Flectobacillus major DSM 103: one gene and its partner. The main gene of each other region encodes a partner of the protein of the gene in region 2 in a complex. Links are inferred from orthologs where the notes say so. Each region holds a gene or a part of one and is shown on either strand. Other genes may lie near its edges.

The links. The genes of interacting proteins can lie anywhere in the genome.
Region 1: the proteins of hslU (region 2) and hslV are in contact, whole or in part, in a solved structure (PDB 1G4A), measured with the Escherichia coli proteins. The link is inferred for Flectobacillus major DSM 103 from one-to-one orthologs.

What each region holds. Positions count from the first base shown.
Region 1 is NZ_KE386491.1:194,608-199,636, forward strand. Bases 937-3,775 are described here. They hold hslV (ATP-dependent protease subunit HslV), read right to left. Parts: upstream 2,707-3,775; coding sequence 2,167-2,706; downstream 937-2,166. Other genes in these bases: FLEMA_RS0102815 (peroxiredoxin), read right to left, coding at 937-1,384; FLEMA_RS0102820 (DinB family protein), read left to right, coding at 1,596-2,054; FLEMA_RS0102830 (dihydrolipoyl dehydrogenase family protein), read right to left, coding at 2,800-3,775. In the rest of the region: FLEMA_RS0102810 (glycosyltransferase family 2 protein), read left to right, coding at 1-647; more of FLEMA_RS0102815, read right to left, coding at 749-936; more of FLEMA_RS0102830, read right to left, coding at 3,776-4,470; FLEMA_RS0102835 (acyltransferase family protein), read left to right, coding at 4,826-5,029. UniProt on the Escherichia coli protein: Protease subunit of a proteasome-like degradation complex believed to be a general protein degrading machinery. The complex has been shown to be involved in the specific degradation of heat shock induced transcription factors such as RpoH and SulA.
Region 2 is NZ_KE386491.1:965,442-970,627, forward strand. Bases 1,522-4,517 are described here. They hold hslU (ATP-dependent protease ATPase subunit HslU), read left to right. Parts: upstream 1,522-2,318; coding sequence 2,319-3,716; downstream 3,717-4,517. Other genes in these bases: porQ (type IX secretion system protein PorQ), read left to right, coding at 1,522-2,271; FLEMA_RS67650 (DUF5723 family protein), read right to left, coding at 3,968-4,517. In the rest of the region: FLEMA_RS0105795 (hypothetical protein), read right to left, coding at 1-990; more of porQ, read left to right, coding at 1,228-1,521; more of FLEMA_RS67650, read right to left, coding at 4,518-5,186. UniProt on the Escherichia coli protein: ATPase subunit of a proteasome-like degradation complex; this subunit has chaperone activity. The binding of ATP and its subsequent hydrolysis by HslU are essential for unfolding of protein substrates subsequently hydrolyzed by HslV.

The sequences.
Region 1 (5,029 bases), 770 kb from region 2 along the record:
ATTTTACGCCTATTCAAAAAGCTATTAGCTATTCAATGACCTCGTTATTTACAACAGGAGGAATTCGTGGAAGCGAGAAAAATCTAGGAGGTACATTTCATCCACGAAGCTTTAATATGGGCTTATCGCGTGATGTCTGGAAAAAAACACAAGGCTTTATTATAACCCGTATGGGCGAAGATATAGAGTTTTCGATTCGGGCTATTTCATTGGGTTTTAAGTCTGGTTTGATTCCTGAGGCTTTTATTTATCATAAACGCCGTACAAGTTTTGTTCAATTTTACCGTCAATTACGTTTTTTTGGAAAAGCTCGTATCAATATTAGTCGTTTCTTCCCTAAAGAATTAAAGCTAATACATACTTTTCCTATGGTATTTACTTTGGCTTGTTTTAGTATTCCATTGTGGTACTTTATTAGTATGCCAATGTTTTACTTAGCCATTTCTTTGTTGGGTATTTATGTACTTCTCAATTTTACCGATTCTAGTATCAAAAACAAAAGCGTTTGGGTAGGACTCCTGAGTATTGTTGCGGTATTTGTTCAACTGATTGGCTATGGAATAGGGTTTATGACCGAAGGTTGGAAAAAATTGTTTGAAGAAAAAGGATATAAACAAACAGGTGAAAAAATAGATTATCCTTCCTAATGATCTTTATCCAGAATATATTGTGGTAAGAATGTAAAAAATTAGGTTGTATTTCTTTTTACAGAAAATACAACCTAATCATATCAAAATCCATCAGCGAATTATTTGTTAGGCTGTGGCGTAGTACGCAAATAAGGCTTAATTACCGTAAATCCTTTCGGGAATTTGGCTGCGGCATCTTCAGTTTTTACGGCAGGCGTAATAATTACATCTTCACCATCTTTCCAGTCGGCTGGTGTAGCAACTTGGTAGTTGGCAGTCAATTGCAAAGAATCAATTACACGCAAAAGCTCTTGGAAATTACGACCTGTCGAAGCTGGGTAAGTAAGAGTCAATTTGATTTTTTTATCTGGCCCAATAATAAATACCGAACGAACGGTTGCCTTTTCAGATGCATTTGGGTGAATCATATCGTACAAAGTAGCAACATTACGGTTTTCGTCGGCAATAATAGGGAAGTTCACTTTTACACCGTTTACCTCCTCAATGTCTGGAACCCACTTGTTGTGAGAGTCAAGGTCATCGACCGATACCGCAATTACCTTTACACCCTTTTTTTCAAACTCACCTTTTAGCAAAGCTGTCTTACCTAATTCAGTAGTACATACTGGTGTAAAATCGGCTGGGTGACTAAATAACAATGCCCAAGAATCACCAATCCATTCATGGAAATTGATTGTTCCTTGAGTTGTTGATGCTGTAAAATCTGGGGCAATATCTCCTAATCTTAATGACATGGTATTATGTGTTTTAGGTTTATACTCTAACTAGTCTATAAACTTACAAGATTGTTTTTAAAATGGTTCATATTCATGCTAGAAATCTTCAAAAGATTGATAAAAATCAGAACTTTTGAAAAGATATTGACTAATTTACAAAGAATAGGACAATTTTTTACTATTTTGTTCATATAATTCAGAATCACACTAAAACGAAGAAATCGCTACGATGAAATACCATTTTACAAAACTTTTTCAGTACGAGTCTTGGGCCAACGAGCAAGTTATTATTGCTTTACAATCGATGGAGCGAACCGATAACAGGTCGTTGGAGTTATTTTCTCATATTTTGGCTGCACATCTCAATTGGTATAATAGGGTAAAAGACGACAACACCTATATTCCTTTATGGGAAAAGCGTGATTTGTCTGATTCTGTGATTCTATTGCGACAGATTTCAAAGCGATGGTTGGAGTTGATAGAGGAGGTAGATGAATTGTCGTGGGGCAAAACACTTACTTATGCTAATTCAAAAGGAGAGGTTTTTCAATCGAGTTTATATGAAATTATGACCCATTTGTTATTTCATTCGGGGTATCATCGTGGGCAGTTGGTCAGTAATTTGAAAGGGAAAGTCGAAACCTTGCCTGTTACTGATTTTATTATTTATACCCGAGAAGGATTTTGAGGTGATTATTAGATGATTCCTAAATTTACTGATTACTGGTTCTATCATAAGCAATTGTCCAGTAATCAGTAAAACCATGTATCTAAACTACCCAATAATACAAAAAACTTGCTTATATAGGTTTTTCAATGGTAAAATTATGATTGGTATAGATACAAATATCTGCGGCAATAGTTAAGCCTTCTTTTACCATAGCTTCTGCCGATAAATGAGGGGCGTGTTTTTTCAAAGCCAAAGCTGCCGACAACGCATAATTGCTTCCTGAACCAATAGCCGCAATACCATTTTCAGGCTCAAGAACATCGCCTGTTCCCGAAATAATCAATGCTTCATCTTTGTTTACCACTACCATCATAGCCTCAAGTTTACGCAAATAGCGGTCTGTTCGCCAGTCTTTGGCCAATTCTATACTAGCCCTTTTCATATTGCCCCCATAGGCATTGAGTTTTTCTTCAAAGCGTTCTAAGAGTGTAAAGGCATCGGCTGTTGAGCCAGCAAATCCTGTTACAATTTTGCCATCAAGCAGTTTACGGATTTTTTTTACGTGGTTCTTGGCTACGGTGTTGCCCATGGTAGCTTGTCCGTCAGCTCCAATTGCTACTTCGCCGTTGTGTACCACCGCCAAGACGGTTGTTGATCTAATTTTTTCCATATTGAAAAGACATAAAAAAAGAAAGATGAAAGACTAAGACTTCACCTGAATGTAATCTTTTGTCTTTCATCTTTCTTATAAAAACCAGTTATACTAAACTAACAATTTGATTGGGTCTTCAAGCAATTGTTTGAATGTTTGTAAAAACGCAGCACCCGTAGCACCATCAACAGTACGGTGGTCGCAAGTAAGCGTAACTTTCATTACGTTAGTAGCATAGAATTGTCCGTTTTTCACACCAACAGTTTCTTTGATACCACCTACAGCCAAGATACAAGATTCTGGTTGGTTGATGATAGACGTAAACTCGTCGATACCAAACATCCCCAAGTTACTTACTGTGAAAGTATTACCTTCCCAATCTTTTGGTTGTAATTGTTTATTTTTTGCTTTTCCTCCCAAATCTTTAGCCTCAGCCGAGATTTGTGAAAGTGATTTTGTATTAGCAAAGCGAATTACAGGAACCAACAGTCCATCTTCAACGGCCACAGCCATACCAATATGTACGTGGTGGTTGATACGGATTTTGTCGCCCAACCAGTAAGAATTTACTTTAGGGTGCTTGGTCAATGCGGCAGCAACAGCTTTAATAACCATATCGTTGAATGAGATTTTCACAGGAGAAAATTCATTCATTGAAGTACGAGCTGCAATCGCTTTGTCCATGTTGATTTCCATGGTTAAATAGAACTCAGGAGCAGAGAACTTAGACTCAGACAAACGACGTGCGATGGTTTTACGCATTTGATTTACAGAGAACTCCTCGTAGCTTTCTTGTCCTAAAATAGTAGCTGGAGCGGCGGCCGGAGCAGCAGTTTTGGCTGGAGCAGCTTTAGCGGCTGGTACAAATCCGTCGATATCGGCTTTTACGATACGGCCATTTTCGCCAGAGCCTTTTACTTCACCAAGGTTGATACCTTTGTCTTTGGCCAAAGCTTTAGCTAATGGAGACGCCTTCACTCGTCCGTCGGCTGAAGTTACAGCAACTGGTTGGGCAACAGGAGCAGCAGCAGCTACAGGAGCTGGTGTTGCAGCGGTAGCAGGAGCAGCAGCGGCAACAGGGGCAGCCGCAGGAGCACCACCTTGAAGCAATGCTTGGTAGTTGGCACCAGGCTCGCCGATTACAGCTATTACGTCGTCTACAGCAACAGTTTTGCCTTCTTCAATACCGATGTATAAAAGTGTACAAGGAGCATATTTAGTAACATCAATGAAGTTATCCAAGTCAAACTCCATGGTAGCCTTATCTGTTTCGATTTCGGCCAAAAGAGCTTCACCAGGTTTAATAACATCACCTACTTTACGAAGCCAAGCTACCAAAGTACCTTCTGTCATGGTATCGCTCATTTTAGGCATACCAATAACTTCGGCTTTGATGTTTGAAGTATCAACGGCAGGGGCAGCAGCAACAGGAGCAGCGGCTGGGGTTTCGGCAGTAGCTTCAGCAACAGGAGCAGCTGGAGCAGAGGCACCACTCAAAAGATGCTCGTATGCTTCGCCATTTTCGCCGATAATAGCGATAATGCTATCAACAGGCACAGCTTTACCTTTTTCTAAGCCAATGTATAAAAGTCTACCATCTTTAAAATTGCTCAAATCCATTCTTTCGTCCAAGTCAAGCTCCATTGTAGCTTTATCTGTTTCGATTTCTGCTATTAGGCCGTCACCTGGCTTGAGCTGGTCGCCAACTTTTTTGAGCCACTCTGCCACAACACCTTCTGTCATGGTGTCGCTCATTTTGGGCATCGTAATAATTTCTGCCATGATTCTTAGTTATAGGAAATTTATGGTCGAAGCAACGAATCGTTGCATCAATCTTTAATTAAAGGGATTTAAAAGACCGTTTTACGTAAATACAAAGATAAAACAAGGCACTAAGCTAGGCAATATATTTGAATACTTAGATTACCCATTAAAAAACATTTTTCAATGCTTGATACTTGCTATCTTTCAAAGTTCAAAAATAAGGCTAAAGCATTGGTTTCAAAAGTTATCTTTGAAAAATATAATTTTGTCTTTTTTTTTTCATGATAGTTTTTACTTATGAATTCTATAAATAAAAATAGATGGTGTAATTTTGTATCATCTAAAATTCAAAGACAACCTATCACAATTTCTAATGAAGCAAAAATCTGCTGAGACATTATTTTTTCCCAATCTTAATGGAGTTCGTTTTATCGCTGCTTTTTTTGTTATCATTCATCATATAGAACAATTCAAAGAAAAATTTGGTTTCGCAAGGCACTTTTTTCACCTTCGATTTGTCAGAATGATTGGGCCATTGGGCGTATTTCTTTTTTTTGTACTAAGTGGTTTTTTGATA
Region 2 (5,186 bases):
TTCCAAAGGATTGGGATATACCCACCCTAGGTAGCTGTCGAGGGCTATTACCCAGCTTAGATTGGGTATTTTGCTATCTTCTCGGCTTTTGACAATATAGCCATTCATCCATCTTTTGATATCATCGGCAGGGGCTTCTCGTTCGTTGACACCGTGCAGCGTAAGCACAGTTCTAACACCAGTTAGTGGCACATACAGTTGTAGAATGTTTTTTAGGTTGATATAAGGCATTCCTATATTGGCATTTACAAATGAATGATAAAAATAAATGTTATAGGCCGCTTTGTACCAGTATTCGCTAGTAGTACCACCAAAAGCAGCATTATAAATGAGTATAGGAACGTTGAGCTGGCGACTCAAAGAATCGCCTAAAATACTCCAAAACCAAGGAATATCGCTAAAGGGGCTCATTCCTGAGTTATTGGTAATTTGCTTGAACCTAAGTATAGGTAATACGTTGGCATCGCCAGTAGCTAGGTAATTACACCAAGTAGAATCGGTATTACTAGCGGGTTGGTATCTGGGGTAACGTCCTTCACAACTGGGTACTTTACCCATTTCTATGCAATTGACACGGTCGTCGGTAGCATCGGGGCCTGTTACACCGTACGAGCCCCCTTGAGCATTTGAATGCCCCACACTGATGAGTACCTCGCCTACACCAATGCGTTCAATCGTGATAGAGTCTTGGATTGTATTGTTGACCAATGTTCTGATTTTGAGGTTATACCAACCTCCTTTGGCATTGATTTTACCTACAAAAGCATTTAGAATATTTCCCTGACTTACAGTTTGCCAAGTACTAGCCACAATAGTATCTAAGCGGCTTTGTTCTGTTCTTGGTATTAATTGGGCTTCTATTTTGTCGCAGGGCTTGTCGACATGCCCTGTAATATAGAGGTCTGCCTTGTTGGAAACATCTCGCTGAATTACAGCACGTGGTACAGGAAACCGAATGTTTAACTGAGCAATACTTACAATTGGTAACATTAATAGCAATGCAACATAGTATAGTTTGGGTGTGTATGTTATTGATACACGGAGGATTGAAGTTGGTTTTAACGTGAATGGTATATATTTCATGGCTAAATGGTTCTTAGAAAGATTTGTTTAAATAAATTCGTCCGAGGTGTAGGAGATAAAGGCTATCTTTGTCAACGTATGAGATAATACCTGCCTATAGAGAGTGATTGATTGAAGCCGAAATTTTTATAAAAAGTGTTGATTATGCAATTATTGAAAAGTAAAATAATCCAATATTTATTTTACGGAATAATCATATTAAATAACCAAGTTTTGATTGGACAAATAAGGGATAATACATCTTATACTTTTTTGAATATACCTTCCAATCCAACAGTAGCGGCTTTGGGTGGGTATCGGGTAAGCCAAAGCAAAACTACGGTAAATAGCTTTTTACAAAACCCAGCCTTGTTAGACTCTACACATCAGAATGTGCTAAGCCTCAATTATATGCCATATTTTCAAGCAGGGCAATTGGCTTCGGTAGCGTATGCTCCAACAATATTAGGACATACCTGGGGAATAGGTGTGCAATACCTCGACTATGGCAAACTACAACGAACCGATGCCGTCGGTAATGTTCTTGGCGAGTTTTCGGCCAATGATTATGCTATTACAATTGCCACATCACAACGGCAGGGAAATATTACATTTGGTGGAAGCTTAAAATATGTGGGTTCGGTAATTGAGCAGTTGGGCTCATCAGCAGTGATGCTCGATGTAGGAGGGTATTTTAAGCATCCCGTTTATGACTTAACCTATGGAATAGCAGTAAAAAATATCGGTTTTGTACTCAAAGAGTTTTCTCCGACTAGTACCAGTAATTTGCCTTTTGATGTACAAATGGGTGTATCTTTCAAACCTCAATACATGCCTGCTCGTTTTTCGCTCAATGCTCATCATCTTTATCAATTTGATATTGCCTATGCCAACCCCAGTGTTGTTGTAAAAGACCTTAATGGCAATACCGTATCGACAAAAGTGAGTTGGCCAGATAAAATTGCTCGTCATTTGTCTTTTGGTGCCGAATTATTATTAAGCAAGCATGTTAACCTATTATTGGGCTATAATCATTTGTTAAATAGAGAATTAAGCCTAAGTTCAGCGGCTGGCCTCAGTGGTTTTTCGGGTGGAATCGTTATTAGAAGTAAAATATTTGAACTGTACTATAGCTATTCAGGTTATCATGCTAGCGGAAACTTGAGTAGTTTTGGGATAATTTTAGATTTAAAACGTTTGATAAAATAGTTAAGTCTGTAACAGCATTTTGCTATTACAGTATCCAATCACAGAATATGGTAAATTTAGATTCTTTAACTCCTAAACAAATCGTCGAGCAACTCGATAAGTATATCATTGGGCAGCACGAAGCCAAGAAAAATGTAGCTATAGCCTTGCGTAATCGCTGGAGAAGAATGAATGCTCCTGCCGATATGCAGAAAGAAATTACACCTAATAATATTTTGATGATAGGCTCTACGGGTGTTGGTAAAACCGAAATTGCTCGTCGTTTGGCCAAATTGGCCGATGCCCCATTTACAAAGGTAGAAGCATCTAAGTTTACTGAAGTGGGGTATGTAGGGCGTGATGTCGAATCTATGGTACGTGACTTGGTGGAGTCGTCGGTACATCTTGTACAGCTTGCCAAAAAAGAGGCTGTCAAAGAAAAAGCTGAGGAGGCTGTTGAGGAGGCTATTTTAGAAGCCTTGATTCCTGCTGTAAATAAGTCGACCAAAAAGCCCTCAAAAGAATTAGCTCTTTCACAAGATATTGCCAACGAACCCGTTTCGGACGAAGAACTCAATCATAAAACAAGAGAGCTTTTTCGTGAAAAACTCAGACGTGGCGAACTAGAACACCGCAAAATTGAGATTGAAATGAAGGCAACCAGCTCGCCCAATATTGGGGTAATGGGTGGCCCAATCGATGAGATGTCGATGATGAATCTGCAAGAAATGATTGGGGGAATGATGCCTAAAAAGCAGAAAAAAAGAAAATTGACTATTGCCGAGGCTAGAAAGATATTGTTGGAGGAAGAATCGGCCAAGTTGATAGACATGGACGAGGTAAAAGAGGAGGCTATTCGTAAAGCCGAAAATTTAGGTATTATATTTATTGATGAAATCGACAAAATCGCATCGAGCAGAAGTGGTGGAAACGGCCCCGATGTAAGCCGTGAAGGTGTACAGCGTGATTTGTTGCCTATTGTTGAAGGCTCAACGGTTAATACCAAATACGGTGTTATCAATACCGACCACGTTTTATTTATAGCCGCAGGGGCATTTCATGTAGCCAAACCAAGCGATTTGATTCCTGAATTGCAAGGACGTTTTCCTATCAGAGTAGAACTTCAAAGCTTAAAAGAGGAAGATTTTTATCGTATTCTCAAAGAACCTAAAAGTGCATTGACCAAGCAATATGAAGCATTGTTAGCTTCAGAAGGGGTTGAGCTACAATTTAATGATGATGCCTTGTCGGAAATCGCTAAAATAGCTTTTGCGGTAAATGCCGAGGTCGAAAATATTGGAGCAAGAAGGTTACAAACGGTGATGTCACATTTACTCAATGATTTGATGTTTGATATTCCCGATGTAATTTCAGCCAATGCCAAGATTATTATTACCAAAGAACTGGTTGCTGAGCGATTGGGGGGCTTAGTAAAAAACAGAGATTTGAGTCAATATATTTTGTAAAATACACAGGTGTTTTGGCTAGAAAAATGAGTCATCCCTAATTTTTAGATAACAAGGCGGTCGAAAAACAATTTTCGACCGCCTTGTTTATGAATAGCCACTAAATTTCTACCATTGGAGCAATTGATAAGCCTCATCAAAGTTCACTTGACGACTTCATGAACTACAACAAATACAAATAGGAGGGCTTTTAATATATACCTAATATTGGGGAGGACTCATATTTTTGAGGATAATAATATACCTAACATTTATTGTCTTTTCCAAAACATCAACTTTTCTTTCAAGGTTTTTTTTGCTGGCTGCTCGTACCAGCAAGCATTCGGTGTTTCGGGAGGCTTTCTGAAAATAGGAATATTCAAGCCAAAATAAAAATCAAATCCTTTAGGTTTGCCAATATTGAGCAAACTTCCCAAATTGTCTGTGCCAAGAAAAAGAGGCCCCAATCTACCAGCCAAACCAAACGCCACTTTGCTATAATTATCAAATAACACCAAAGGCATTGCTACGTCTATCCACTTGGTTTCGTAGCGAGGAATAACCCCCAACAACGACGGTGATTTTAAGCCCAAAGCATTGGTAGAAGTTAGGTTTTGAACCAATAATGCCCCCACATATATATGGGGTTTTATCAGATAATCGGCATTGATTTGTAAAGTACTTGGCAAAACAGTTGAGAAATTATCGCTGAAATCAGCACGAGTAACACCTAATTGGGTATTAAGTTGTGTAAAAAGATTATCAAAACCTTTGGCATTGATAAAGTCGTTTTTCGAAAAATCAATATTACTAGCTCTTACTTTCCACTGATTGGCATAGAACGTATTGTTGTAATTGATATAGCCTATATCATGCAACGATACCCCTATTTTGAATAGATATTTGTTTTTGCTGGCATCAAATTTTCTAACTCCTTTTTCACGATAAGCAAATTTATTGATATTGGGGCGATATTCGTACACAACCCCTATATCAAGCCCCCAGCCACCACCAGCAGCATCGCCCCCCAAAAGCCAAGGAAATGAAGGAGAAGACGCTTTAATAGATTCCTCTTTGGTATAGCCATACTCAGCAACAATATTATTAACTCTTAATATTTGGTTAGTGGGGTCGTTAGGGTCAGGAACTAATTGATAACTAGCTTTGTTGATATAAGAGTAAGCCGAGTAAATACCCGCCAATCTTTTGGCTGTAATACCCAATTTGATAAACTCTTCTTCATTGTTTGTTATTATCTGGCCATAACTTACTCCAACTTCTGCGTAACTATTGATATTGAGTAGGGCATTGGACAAATCGCCACTGCTTGTAGAAATAATAGGCGAATTGATACCAAAATACATTAATTCTGCAAAAGAAGCCGAAATACCAGTAGCACTGGCTCCCGTCCGAACCCGAGTAGTAAGGGCTACAGCACGCTTGTCGTTGATGGTATAAAGTACCGAAGGCCCACGGCTATCAGCTAAAGAA